3 regions of the Ligilactobacillus hohenheimensis genome follow, and region 1 is predicted to be linked to each of the others. Evidence: riboswitches for the same ligand, from Rfam matches in the RefSeq annotation. Region 1 holds a riboswitch; each other region holds the start of a gene.
The links. Region 1 has a riboswitch for lysine ahead of yjeM (glutamate/gamma-aminobutyrate family transporter YjeM). Riboswitches for the same ligand answer to the same signal wherever they lie in the genome.

Region 1 (4,800 bases):
GGTAACGTACCGGTTAATAAACTGCCGGGTCGCATTAAGCGTTGTGATTGCTCGCAACGAAGGAAGCCACCGTTCCAGTTGCCCCCGGCTTTGTTCAATTAACCGGTACAAGCTTCCCGCATCGCAGGGGTGAACTAACCTAATTGTGACCGGTGTTTTCACTTCATCCCTCCAAAAAAGAGGTTGGGACCCTGCTGTCTCAACCTCTTTACTCCTGTGGTTAGCTCCTCCTTAGTGCTTAGCACTCTCAAACCGGGTGTTAAACAGCGGGCTAACTGATTCGTTTTCGTGGATCCGGTTAATGGCGTCCCCAATGAGCGGGCCAACCGAAACCTGAATTAACTTATCAATCTGCTTTTCTTCTGGTAACTGAATGGAATCCGTCACAACCAGCTGCTTAATCGGCGAGTTTTCAATTCGCTCAATTGCTGGACCGGATAAGACCGGATGCGTAGCGCAAGCGTATACGTCAGTAGCCCCCGCATCCATCAGTGCCTGCGATGCAAGCGTGATGGTCCCTGCCGTATCGATCATGTCATCGATTAGGATGCACCGCTTGCCCTTAACGGAACCAATGATGTTCATCACTTCCGCCACGTTGGCCCGCGGCCGCCGCTTGTCAATAATTGCGATCGGTGCCTTGAGGAACTCGGCAAGCTTCCGCGCCCGAGAAACCCCACCATGATCAGGGGAAACAACCACCGCATCCTTATCCAGCTTATTCGTCAGGAAGTAATCGGCTAATAGCGGTGCCCCCATCAGGTGGTCAACCGGAATATCAAAGAACCCTTGAATCTGGGCAGCGTGGAGGTCAAGGGCGATTACCCGGTTGGCTCCCGCCTTTTCAATCATATCGGCTACCAGCTTGGCGGTAATTGGTTCCCGGGAGCGCACTTTCCGGTCCTGCCGGGCGTAGCCGTAGTACGGGATCACGACGTTAATCGTTGCCGCACTGGCCCGCCGCAAAGCGTCAATCATGATCAACAGTTCCATCAGGTTATCGTTCACCGGGGCCGACGTTGACTGGACGATGAAAATCTCGTCCCCCCGAACACTTTCCTCAATGTTAATCCGAATTTCGCCGTCGCTAAACCGGTCAACCGACGTCTTGCCCAGCGGAATTCCCATCGCGTCGGCAATCTTCTGTGCTAACGGTTTGTTGGAATTCAATGCAAACAACTTAATCTTTGAGTCTGAATTATGTCCCGACATGGTAGCCTCCATATGTTTAATTCTACGGTTAATTCTAATTCATGCACCGCCATTCAGGCAAGCAGATTCCTACTTTTCGCCGTACTTTTCGGCATTTTTCTTTGCAGCCTCCGCAACAGGGTAGCGGTCGTAGTAACCTTTTTTGTTAACCTGCCGACCACGGGCAATCCCCATGTCGTGCGGTGCAACGTCATCCGTGATCGTTGAGCCCGCCGCAACGTATGCATGGTCCCCAATTTCAACCGGGGCAATGATGTTTGAGCCGCTGCCGATGAACGAGTAGTCCCCAACATTTGTGTGGTGTTTATTCATTCCATCGTAGTTGACAAAGACGGTCCCGCAGCCAATGTTAATTTCCTTCCCTAAGGTTGCATCCCCAACGTAGGTCAGGTGCCCGACCTTGGTGTTTTGCCCAATCTGGGCGTTCTTAACCTCACAGAAGTTCCCGATGTGGACGCCCACACCAATCTCTGCCTTTGGCCGCAGGTGACTGTACGGTCCAATGTTACTGTCCTTGTGCATTACCGCATTTTCAAGGAACGAAGCCGTGACCGTGACACCGTCCTCAATGACACTATCCCGAATCTCGGAGTGGGCCCCAATCACACAGTCACTCCCAATTGACGTCTTACCCTTAAGCACAACTCCCGGTTCAATTACGGTGTCATTGCCAATCTGAACATCCGCATCAATGTACGTGGTAGCCGGATCAATCATGGTAACCCCGTTTTGCATGTGCCGGGTATTAATTCGCTGCTGCATAACCCGCGTTGCGTTTGCCAGGGCAACCCGGTCGTTTACCCCCATTGATTCCGTGAAATCATCCATCTGAAAGGCACCAACCTGCTTACCGGCCTGCTTGAGGATCCCGATAACATCTGTCAGGTAGTACTCTCCTTGTGCATTGTCGTTCGACAGCTGGTGAAGGGCAGCAAACAATTCCTGATTGTTAAAGCAGTACACGCCCGTGTTAATTTCCTGGACAGCTGCTTCTTCTGGCGTTGCATCCTTTTGTTCAACAATCTTCGCAACCGTTCCGGCGGCGTCCCGAATAATCCGGCCGTAGCCAAACGGCTGGTCAGTATGGGCCGTCAGCACCGTTGCGGCTGCGCCCTGTTGCTCGTGGTAGGCGAACAGTTGCTTAAACGTTTCAGCAGTAAAGAGCGGGGTGTCACCGCACGTTACGAGGGTAATCCCGTCTTTTTGACCCAACACGTCCTCCGCTTGCATCACGGCATGCCCCGTTCCGAGCTGCTCCGCCTGCAAAGCATAGATTGTCCGGTCACCAAGAAGCTGCTTAACCTGGTCCGCGCCGTGGCCGACAACCGTCACAATCTGGTCAATCCCGACCCGTTCCAGCTGGGTCAAGACATGATCAACCATTGCCTTCCCGCAAACCGGGTGGAGAACTTTATATAACTTTGACTTCATCCGGGTCCCCTGACCCGCCGCTAAAATTACCGCATATTTTTCTGTCATTCTTTTTCAAATCCTTTATTAAAACTAGCTAATTTCAATCCCCTTAATCTTACCCCATGTCCCGGGGAGACGCAATTTTAGCTCCATGGTTGCTGGGGACAATTCTAATAATTATCAAAGTAATCGCAAAAAGTGTTCGTATTTCCCTTGACGCTCCCGCACAAGCGTAGTATAAAGTTAGTAAATAAAGTAATAGAGGTCGCGACCAATAAGAGTACCTTTTCGGAGACTTCCCAAGTCGATGATGAAAAGCAAAAGGAGCGGTTGCCGAAGTGTCAGTCCCCGGGACGGGCTGGTGCTGGGACGTAGTTGAACAAACTACGGACTGTCGCAGCAATGCGGAGCGCTATTCACACGGAACGGATAAACCCCTCCCGGTGCATGTGGTGCCCGGAAGGGGTTTTTCTTCACCAGTAGTGTTAGCCAACCTTTATTAATTATTTAATCCAATTAATTAAGGAGCGGTTACTGATGGAAAACAGTCAACGCAAAATGTCAATGTGGGGTCTGGTCTTAATGATTTTTGCCGCCATTTATGGGCTTGGTAATACGACCGTCGGCTTCTACCAGATGGGATACGGAGCAATGCTCTGGTATGTTTTAGGAGCTTTACTCTTCTTCATCCCTAGTTCACTTATGTTCGCGGAATACGGTTCCGCCCTCAAGGACAGCCAGGGAGGGATTTACTCCTGGCTTCAAGCTAGTATCGGCGAAAAGCCCGCGTTTATCGGTACCTTTATCTGGTATGCAGCGTGGGTCATTTGGCTGGTAACAAACTTCTCAACCATTTCAGTTTCAATTTCCGGGGCCATTTTCGGAAAGGACACCACCCAGGCATGGCACCTCTTCGGGCTAACCTCCAACCAAACCCTTGGGTTAATTGGAATTGCCCTGCTGGTCTTTGCAACGTTCGTATCAACCCGCGGGTTTGATAAGATTGAAAAAATCGCCAGTTTCTGTGGGACGTTTATTATCGGGGTAGCCATCTTCTTTCTTATTGTTAGTGCCATCTACCTGATGGTTGTCCACGGCCACCTCGCTCAGCCCCTGACCACCCAAAGCATGGTAAAGTCCCCGAATCCTGCATTCGGTTCCCCCATTGCCTTGATGTCGTTCTTCGTTTACGCGGTTTTTGCGTACGGGGGCATGGAAACGATGGGAAGCACCATCGATAAGGTCAAGGATCCGGATAAAAACTTCCCGCGGGGGATTGTTATTGCTGCCATCGGTATGATCGTAATCTACTGTGTTGGGGTGCTTGCTTGGGGGGTAACCGCCAACTGGCACCGGGTTTTAAGCGGAAGCAACGTTGACCTCGGGAACATCACCCTGGTATTAATGAGTAACCTCGGGTATTCAATCGCCCACACCCTTCTCCACACGTCCGTTGCCACTGCCAAGATCTGGGGGCTCTGGGCCGACCGGATTATCGGGATTGAGGAAATCTTTTCAATTTTTGGAGCCATCTTCATCCTCATTTACTCGCCGTTAAAGACAATGATTATCGGGACTCCTCAGCGGTTATGGCCAAACAAACTGACCAAGCTGAACGAGCACGGGATGCCGGCCACCGCCATGTGGTGTCAAACCGTCATGGTTGTGCTAATTATCCTCGGGGTTTCCTTTGGGGGTAAATCCGCCCAGGCGTTCTACACGGTCCTGCAGGACATGAACAACGTTACAACCTCCGTGCCGTACCTCTTCTTAATTGCGGCCTTCCCGTTCTTCAAGAAGCGGCAGGATTTAGAGCGGCCGTTTGAAATTTACACCAACCGGTCACTCACCGTAGCGGTTTCGTTCATTAGCTGGATTACCATTTTCATGGGGATTGTCTTCACGGTTGTTCAACCCCTCCTCCAGCACGATTTCTACACCGCCTTCTGGACGGTCTTTGGGCCAGCCTTCTTTGGGATTGCGGGCTGGTGCTTCTACTCACTGGCTGGTTACCGGCAACGGCACCGCGTTAACGCGGGCGTCCCCGTCACGGAAGAATTAAATAATAATTAACGAGGTAAAGAGGGCGTGGCATAAGACCACCCCTCTTTACTGCTCTCACACTAATTTAAAACGGGCTGAACGGAAGCCCCGCCGCACTTACGTTTTGGCGGC
Region 2 (4,800 bases), on a different contig from region 1:
AATATGGTATATTGAAAGCAAACTGAAATATGATTTAGAACGGGTGAGGAGTTAATGTATACGTGTGAACGCTGTGGCCACCAGCTTGAGGGAAACCAGGAGCGGTGTGCCTTTTGCGGTGCCCGCCAGCAACGGGATAATGCTGCGGGCGAAAAGAAAAAGTGTAAGAAATGTCACCGTGATATTCCGGTGAACGCCAACTTTTGTCCGTACTGTGGGGCGGACCAGGCGTACCTTGATCCCAACGAGCTCCACCAGGAAGAAGCACCGGGTTCCCAGGGAAAACCGCAGGGTGACCGGCCAGTACGGGTAACAACAATTGATAATGAAGAGGACCTGCAGCGGTTCTTGATGGCAATGCAACAGCAGATGCAGCAGGAGCAGCAGCGGGTGCCGCACCTGCCAGCGAATGAATCTCCCGAACCGGGAATCATTCCCTCAACGAAGTTAATGCTCCGGGACACGTTTGTTTTAGGAAAACGGATGGGCCGGGCCGATTTCTGGTGGGGAACCCTGGGGTTGGTTCTTTTGTTGACCTGCTACACGCTAGTCATCGGGCTCGGAGTTCAACTATTTGTCGGCCTGGGGATTAGTAAAAGCCTTGCGATTCAGGTGGGCCTTTCCGTTGCAATGGTCGGGGCAACGGCGGCCGTAATTTGTAACTTGACGGCGCAGGTCCGGCGGTTCCATGACGCTGAATTACCCGCATTCCTCTTCCTTTTCATTATTCTCTTGGGGGACATTCCGCTGCTCCTTCTGTGTATGAAGGGACAGGCGATTACCAGTGACCGGTACACCTTCCAGGCTCCCCGGGAGCGAATGATGGCGTTCGAGCAGCATTTCCAGCAGCACCAGCAGGAAGCCGAGCGGGAAGAGGAACGGGATGAAGCGGAAAACCGGGCCCGGAATGCAGGTAAGCAGCACGATGAGCACCATGACGATCAGGATAATTAAGTTAAGGATTGTATTTGCGCGTTAAGTTTGGTATCGTAACACTATCGAACAGAGGTTGCGGTAATCAATAGTAACCTGGCTGAGACGGGGAAACGTTGTTGAAACCAGGCGAAAGGGTGCACCGCCGAAGTGCCACCTGGTTTCTCCTAGGTGGGGCTGGGCGTCAGGTTAAGAGCCGGACGACTGTCGCGGGTGACCGCGGAGCGCTATCGATATCCATGAATCAGAGATGACTGTGAAATGAATGGGGCGTGGTTCGAGACCGCGCCCCTTTTGGTGTTGATTAGTGTTTGCCTCAATATATTACTGAGGAGGACGAACCCATGAAAAAGGATTCGCGTGAGTATTCACTAAAACGGGACCTAAAGACCCGACACCTTTCGATGATTGCCCTTGGCGGTAGTATCGGAACCGGGCTGTTTGTTGCATCGGGGTCCGCTATTTCTACGGCCGGCCCTGGAGGGGGACTAGTTGCCTACATCGCCATTGGGGTGATGGTGTACTTCCTAATGACGTCGCTGGGGGAAATGGCAACGTACATGCCGGTTTCAGGATCGTTTGCCACGTATACCAAAAAGTTTGTTGACCCGGCACTCGGATTTGCGATGGGGTGGAACTACTGGTTTAACTGGGCAATTACCATTGCGGTTGACGTCTCAACGGCGGCGTTAGTGCTGCAGTTCTGGTTCCCGCACGTTCCTAACTGGATTTTTAGTTTTGGTGCGTTGAGCTTGGTCTTCTTGATCAACTTCTTATCCGTTAAGTCGTACGGAGAGACGGAATACTGGCTGTCTTTGGTAAAGATTATTACCGTTATTGTCTTCTTGGTGGTTGGGTTCCTAACCATCTTGGGAATTATGGGCGGCGGCCACGCAATTGGTTTGCGCAACTTCACCTACAAGCAGGCGCCGTTCGTGGGCGGATTGCCGGCAATTCTCAACGTCTTTGTTGTTGCTGGGTTCTCGTTCCAGGGGACGGAGCTTGTGGGGGTTACGGCTGGTGAATCCGCTACGCCGGAAAAGAGTGTACCCACGGCAATCAAGCAGGTTTTCTGGCGGATTCTATTGTTCTATATTTTGTCGATTTTCGTGATTGCCTGCATTATTCCGTACACTAGTCCGGATTTACTGGGTTCATCGGCTAAGGATATTGCTATCAGTCCGTTTACGCTGGTCTTTAAGCGGGTCGGCTTGGCTTCGGCGGCTTCCGTGATGAATGCGGTCATTCTTACGGCGGTGCTGTCGTCGGCTAATTCGGGGATGTACGCATCAACCCGGATGTTAATGGCGATGGGACAGGACGGCGACGCCCCGCGGATTTTTGGGAAAGTCAATCAGCGCGGGATTCCGCTGCCGGCCTTGTTAGTAACGACCCTGGTTGGGTTGGCAACGTTCCTGACAAGTATCTTTGGACAGCGCGTTTACATCTTCCTGGTTGCCGCGAGTGGGTTAACCGGATTCATTGCGTGGGTCGGAATCGCGATTTCGCACTACCGGTTCCGGCGGGCGTACGTTGCCCAGGGGAAGGGCCTCAACGCCCTGGAGTATAAGGCTAAGTGGTTCCCGTTTGGACCAATCATGGCATTTGTAATGTGTATCCTGGTAATCGTCGGGCAAAACATTAAGGCGTTTACGCACCTTGATTGGTACCAGATTTTGATTACGTACATGTCAGTCCCATTGTTCTTTGGGCTGTTCTTCTACTACAAGTTTAAGCACCACACGAAGTTAATTCCGCTTGAGGAAGTGGACCTAACAACGACCCGGGTAACGGGGAAGGAACGGGTTGACAAGTAGTTGGAGCGGATTATACTAAAATCAAAGATAAAGCGTTAAACATCATGATTCGCCATAAGTAGGCTTTCAGAGACGGGGGAGATGGTGGGAACCCCGAGCCGAAACTCCAGCGGATCGAGTATGGGCGGGTAATGCCGCACGGGAGACCGTTACCTCAATTGAGTGCGCAGAGAATGCGAACTTGGGTGGTACCGCGAAACGGAGTCCGTTCGTCCCATGGGATGACGGGCTCCGTTTACTTTTTTCAAGGAGGAAGACCATGTTAGACGTTAAGGATATTCGGAAGAACCCGGATGAATACAAGCAGCGGTTGGCTGCCCGGGGAGTGACGGCAGAACAGATTGACCAGTTAATTGCGGCGGATGCTAAGCGCCGGGAGCTTTTGCAGCAGAGTGAGGAGCTTAAGAAGGAGCGAAATGATGTTTCGGCAGCGATTGCTCAAGCTAAGCGGAATAAGGAAGATGCCACGGACGCAATCACCCGGATGCGGGCCGTTGGGCAGCAGATTAAGCAGCTGGATGAGGAACTGGTGACGGTTCAGGAGCAGGTTAAGGACATGGCTTCGCGGTTACCGAACCTGCCGAACCCGACCATTCCAATGAGCATGAATGAGGAAGACGCCGTTGAAATCAAAAAGGTAGGGACCCCGCGGGAGTTTGCTTTTGAACCTAAGGCCCACTGGGACATCGGTGAAGACCTCGACATTCTTGACTTTGAGCGGGGTGCCAAGGTTGCGGGTGCCCGGTTTGTATACTACAAGGGCTTAGGTGCGAAGTTAGAGCGGGCCGTGTACAACTTCATGCTGGATGAGCATGAAAAGGAAGGTTACACGGAAATGATTCCGCCGTACATCGTGAATGCCGCTTCAATGTACGGGACCAGTCAGTTCCCGAAGTTCAAGGAGGACGTTTACCAGGTAAACGGTGAGGACATGACGCTGATTCCAACGGCCGAGGTGCCGCTTACCAACTACTACCGCGATGAAGTCATTCCGCGCGAGCAGTTACCGGTTTACGAAACGGCGCTGACACCGTGTTTCCGGTCAGAAGCCGGGAGTGCTGGCCGGGATACCCGGGGATTAATTCGGATGCACCAGTTCAATAAGGTGGAAATGGTGAAGTTCTGTATGCCGGAGACATCCTACGATGAACTCGAAAAGATGACGAAGAACGCCGGCAATATTCTGGACAAGCTGGGGTTGCCGTACCACATTATTACGCTGGCTTCCGGTGACATGAGCTTTAGTGCGGCCATGACCCACGACCTTGAAGTGTGGATGCCGGCGCAAAACAAGTACCGGGAAATTTCGAGTTGTTCAAACTGCGAGGACTTCCAGGCGCGGCGGGCACACATTCAGTACCGGGATGAGAACGGCAAGCTTCACTTTGTTCACACGCTGAACGGTTCCGGGCTGGCGGTTGGCCGGACGGTGGCGGCCATCCTTGAAAATTACCAGAACGAAGACGGAACGGTTACTATTCCGAAAGTTCTGCGGCCGTACATGCACGGCGTTGACAAGATTACGAAGTAGTGGGGAATTTGAACCACAGGGTTAGGTGAAGCACGAAAGCCCTAAATTTATGGTTTGTACTTCGTTCACTTTCCTGTTTCTACTACACTTATTTTTGATATTTTATCATCTGGTTATTAGGCCGCGGGGAATTGTTCCCCGGGGCCTTTTATGGTATCTTGGCGGTAAAAAAGAGGGGTAAAGATGACAAAGTTTTATTTTCTCCGTCATGGGCGCACGGTGTATAACGAAGAGCTGCGGATTCAGGGTGCGCGGGCTGATTCACCGTTGTTAGAGCAGAGCGTTCAGGACGCTCGGTTGGCAGGAAAGTATCTCCAGGACGTTCCGTTTGAGGCGGTCTATGCCAGTCCCCTTGAGCGCACTCAGCGGACTGCCCGGCTGGCATGTGCGGCAGCGGGAATTACGCTCCGACCGCAGTTAGTTGATGATTGGCGGGAGTTTGATTTCGGAAAATGGGATGGCGTTTTGGAAGATGAGGTCGCAGACCGACCGGAGTTTGATGCGCTGGTTAACCATCCC
Region 3 (4,800 bases), on a different contig from region 1:
GCCCTTCAGTGGAACTTTGCCCTGTTAGCAGCGGTAGGGATGCTTGTCTCAGTTATTGGTGCATGGTGCTACTGGAAACGGCAACATTAACAAACTAATCCCCGAAGTTTACGGAAAATCCGTTCTTCGGGGATTAACTATGCTTAAAAAATGTTTTCGGTTGGCTTACGCCTGAGAGAGCTGGTGGACCCACTGTTGATAAGCATGCTCCTCATTGGTTTCAACGACTGAAAGCGGGGCAAAATCTGCGTTAACGGTGATTTCATGGGTAACGGTTGCGTTACCGATTAACTCGATCCATTGCCGCCCGGTTTTTTCTTGGTGAACAATGGTTTGCACCATCCCGCCAGGATTGAAAATGGTGAGGGGCTGTTCAACCAGCTCCGGGTGGTGAACAGTAACGTAGCTGAGGCTGGTTGCCGCCATTCCGGTACCGCAGGCGTTGGTAAAACCCACGCCGCGTTCATAGGTCTGCACAAATAACGTCTGGTCGTTGCGAACTTCAGCAAAACTAACGTTGACCCCATCCGGGAAATACGGGTTGGGAGCGTTGAGCGTCTTCCCCAACTTTTCAAGTGTTGCTTGGGCTTCCCGAACGGATGGGACGAAGCTAATCAGGTGGGGGTTAGGGACGGCAACTGCCGTAAAACGGAGGTGGGGATCAAGGGCAGGAATGGCGGCATTTATCACCGGAGCGCCCCCTAAATTAGTCATGGGCAACGCCGCTGGTTGAAAACGGACGGGTGAAATCTCAACGCCAATCGCCGGTACCCCAGGGGCGAGATCCGTGTGAACCCGCACGGTAAGCGCTGCTTCGTCGGTCGCAACCTTAAAGGTCGGGCTGGAAGCCGTGGAGGCTAAGTACCGGGCGACCGCGCGTAACCCGTTCCCACACATTTTAGCGTGAGTGCCATCGCTATTGATAATCGCCATCCGCCCCTGACACCCGGAGTGCGTCGTGGGGCAAACTAATAATACGCCGTCAATATTCCGGAGAACGGGAATTCTTTGCCGCAGGTAGGCCGGAAACTGGCTTTCAGCCACGGGTAACTGGAGCGAAAGCGGTGCGGGGATAAGGGCAAAGCGGTTTTCCGAACCGTGCACACGAAAGATTTTCATTTTAAGCGTCCTCCTTTTCAAAGTAATTGTAAATCGCGGCAGTTCCCCGGTCAGCGTCACTTGCGCGAACTCCCACCATGATAGAAATTCGGGATGCTCCCTGGTTAATCATGTGAATGGCAACGTTGGCTTGGGCGAGCGCCGTGGTCACGCCATTCGTTGTTCCGATGCGGTCGTGCATTCCCTCGCCGACAACCATGATAATGGCGTAGTCGTCAATCCATTCAAGGTGATCGGGTTGCACTGCGGCTTGGATGTCAAGAGCAATTTGCTGCCGGAGAGCGGGGGTTAGCTGGCTAGTACGCGTAATAATCGTGAGGTCGTCGATCCCAGACGGCATGTGCTCGTACGAAATGCCGTGCGCCGATAAAATTTTTAAGATCTTGAGGGTAACGCCAACCTCCTTATTTAGTAGGTACTTATGCAGGTAGAGCGCACTAAAATTGCGGGCGCAGGCAACCCCCGTAATCGTCGTCTGCGGCTTAAAGTTCGTAGCGGGAATAATGCGGGTTCCCGGACGCTGGGGCGCATTGGTGTTTTTTACGATCACCGGAATCTTCCCCGCAATTGCTGGGATGAGTGCCTCGTCGTGAAACACGGAAAATCCCGCATACGCCAGTTCACGCATTTCCCGGTACGTCATCTCTTTAATTGGTCGCGGATGAGAAACAACCGTGGGATTAGCCGCATAAATCGCATCGACATCCGTAAAATTTTCGTAGCATTCAGCTGCAACTCCCCGGGCGATAATGGCGCCAGTAATATCCGACCCGCCGCGGGAAAATGTCGCAACTTCGCCATTAGGGGTGTAGCCGTAAAAGCCAGGAATTACCAAAACTTCACGGCTTTCCCAGAACCGCGCAAGGTGACTGTAGGTTTGAGGTAGAACCGTTGCGTTATTAGGCCCAAGCTGATCACTAACAATAATCCCTGCTTCTTTTGGATCAATAAACTGCGCAGTGATTCCCTGGTGGTTAAGGAGGGCGGCAAGCAGAAAGGCGTTCAGCCGTTCCCCGGTGGCCTTAAAGGCGGCCATTAGGTAGTCTGCATTGGGGAAGGCGGTTTCCGCCAGGGAAGTAATTGTTTGTGGGATAAATTGCAGCGCCTTTTGCGGTAAATCAAAGAACGCCGCAATTTCAAAGTATCGCCGAATAATTTTTTCCCGAATTTCGGCATAATCATCACGATGAAGGACTGCGGTTGCATACGCAATTAATAAATCGGTCACCTTAACATCATCAGCTGAACGTTTTCCGGGAGCAGACGTAACGATTATTCGGCGTTCTGGATCTTCTTTGATGATTGCGATTGCCCGTTCAACGTGGGGCCCATCTGCGAGGGAGCTTCCCCCAAACTTAACTACTTTCATGTAATTTCCCCTCCAAATAAGAATTCTGTGAAAGATTACGTTTTATTTTAATAACCGATTTCCCACTGTCAACACCTAAAATACAGGTAAATTGGTAATTAATTGTGGCATTTAAGGAAGAAATAAATTAATTGAAATTAAAATCAGATTAGTGATTGACATTTGGTTGGTGACAGTGTAAATTAAAGCCAAGTCGAAGAGGCGCGACCAATATTAGTATCTTGGGTTAGTTTATTTCCGAACAATGATCCCAAGTGAAAGGAGCGGTCGCCGAAGCGCCAGGAAGGGAAATATTTCTGGTTTGCTGGGTTGAAGTTTAAGAGGCTTCAGACTGTCGCAAGAAAATAAAAGCTTGCGGGGCGCTATCGACACCGGATTTCTACACTAATTTTGACTAATAGGTTACGTAGATTCCCCTGTGTGGCGCACACACGGGGGATTTTTTAGCGCCCTGTACTTGAACGTATGGGGGAATTAAGATGCCATTTCCAAATCAATTCACAACAACGCCATCTGGCCACCTGATGCTTGGGGGATGTGATGCCCTGGCACTTACTCGCAAATACGAGACGCCGTTAATCGTATACGACGTTGATCAGATTAAAGCGGCTGTTTCTCAATTCACGCAAACACTGACGGCTTCTGGCCTTGCACACGCGGTTTGTTACGCAAGTAAGGCGTTCTCGTGTATCGCAATTTACCAGTTAATGGCCCGTTTAGGGTGTCACGTTGATGTGGTATCAGGAGGCGAACTCTATACCGCACTGCAAGCCCATTTCCCGCCGGAACGCATTAGTTTTCACGGGAACAATAAAACGAAAGCAGAGCTGGAATTCGCAGTGGCCAGCCATGTTGGGTCAATCATTATTGACAATTTCCATGAAATTAACTTGTTAAAGCAGGTTCTAACTGGCAACAACGCCACGGTTAACGTGATGCTGCGGGTGACGCCCGGGGTGGAAGCCCATACTCACCGGTACATTACGACCGGTCAGACCGATAGTAAGTTTGGGTTTGACCTTGCTTCAGGGCAAGCCACTACCGCACTGCAACGGGTTTTAGCCTGTTCCCGCATGAACTTTATTGGCGTTCATGCCCATATCGGTTCGCAGATTTTCGTACCGGATGGCTTCGTAGCGGCGGTTAATCGGTTATGTGTCCTCATTACGCAGTGGAAACGCAACTTCGCAGTCATTCCTGCAATTCTTAATATTGGCGGCGGGTTCGGGGTTCAGTACACAGAAGATGATCATCCCGTTCCGCTTAAAACGATGCTTACAACAATAACCACTACCGTAAAGCGGGCCTTTGACCAGGCGCACTTACCGCTCCCCGCGCTATGGGTTGAACCGGGACGCGCGCTCGTAGGGCCTGCCGGGACAACGTTATATACCGTGGGGAGCGAAAAACATGTTCCCGGAAGGTTGCCGTACGTTGCCATCGACGGGGGAATGGGGGATAACATTCGCCCTGCCTTATACAATGCCCGCTACACGGCGGTAAATGCCGCTTGCCCCACCGCGCCGGCGACTCAACATGTTCGTCTGGTTGGCAAGTACTGCGAATCGGGAGATGTTTTAGTTGATGACTTACGGATTGCGCCGGTGGCCGCCGGTGATATTGTCGCGGTCCCCGTTACCGGGGCGTACGGGTATTCAATGGCATCCAACTACAACCGGAATTGTCGGCCAGCAGTTGTTTTTGCGCAGCGTGGCCGGGCGCAACTAGTAATTCAGCGCGAAAGTTATGCGCAGCTCGTAACTAATGATTTATCGTACGAAGGGAGTAATGAATGATGAAACAAATGAGTACGCAGGAAATGATTGACTACATTGGGAATGCTCCGAAGACAACCCCTGTGCGGGTTTATCTTCAGGGAAAGTTTACGGCCGTTCCATTTCCTCCGGAAATCGCCGCTTTTCATACGCCCACCATGGCTATTCTGATCGGCGATTGGGGAAGGATTAAGCCCTTCATTACGGCGCATACCAAGGTGATTGAAACAACCCACGTGGAATTGATTGCCCGTAACAGCGCGGTTCCGCTACTGGATTATATTGACACGAATGCCCGAATCGAACCTGGCGTAATTATCCGCGACCAGGTCGAAATCGGAGACCGGGCGGTAATTATGATGGGCGCCATTATTAATATTGGAGCCGTAATCGGGGAGGAGACAATGATTGATATGGGCGTAGTGCTGGGGGGCCGAGCCCAGGTTGGCCGCCACTGCCATATTGGTGCGGGAAGCGTTTTAGCCGGGGTAATTGAACCAGCAAGTGCCCAGCCAGTAGTTATTGAAGATAACGTCA

Region 2: it holds a riboswitch for lysine, as region 1 does, so the genes downstream of both, QOR60_RS04745 (amino acid permease) here and yjeM (glutamate/gamma-aminobutyrate family transporter YjeM) in region 1, are expected to answer to the same signal.
Region 3: it holds a riboswitch for lysine, as region 1 does, so the genes downstream of both, lysA (diaminopimelate decarboxylase) here and yjeM (glutamate/gamma-aminobutyrate family transporter YjeM) in region 1, are expected to answer to the same signal.

What each region holds. Positions count from the first base shown of each region.
Region 1 covers NZ_CANCXC010000004.1:134,303-139,102, reverse strand. The annotation lists gene QOR60_RS06190 (GNAT family N-acetyltransferase) at 1-162, opposite strand, end outside; gene QOR60_RS06185 (ribose-phosphate diphosphokinase) at 232-1,212, opposite strand; gene glmU (bifunctional UDP-N-acetylglucosamine diphosphorylase/glucosamine-1-phosphate N-acetyltransferase GlmU) at 1,282-2,691, opposite strand; lysine riboswitch at 2,877-3,048, shown strand; gene yjeM (glutamate/gamma-aminobutyrate family transporter YjeM) at 3,163-4,698, shown strand.
Region 2 covers NZ_CANCXC010000003.1:487-5,286, reverse strand. The annotation lists gene QOR60_RS04750 (zinc-ribbon domain-containing protein) at 55-954, shown strand; lysine riboswitch at 996-1,171, shown strand; gene QOR60_RS04745 (amino acid permease) at 1,278-2,750, shown strand; gene serS (serine--tRNA ligase) at 3,010-4,281, shown strand; gene QOR60_RS04735 (histidine phosphatase family protein) at 4,465-4,800, shown strand, end outside.
Region 3 covers NZ_CANCXC010000001.1:436,374-441,173, forward strand. The annotation lists gene QOR60_RS02195 (MFS transporter) at 1-90, shown strand, start outside; gene dapF (diaminopimelate epimerase) at 166-1,119, opposite strand; gene QOR60_RS02205 (aspartate kinase) at 1,121-2,488, opposite strand; lysine riboswitch at 2,677-2,862, shown strand; gene lysA (diaminopimelate decarboxylase) at 2,968-4,284, shown strand; gene dapD (2,3,4,5-tetrahydropyridine-2,6-dicarboxylate N-acetyltransferase) at 4,284-4,800, shown strand, end outside.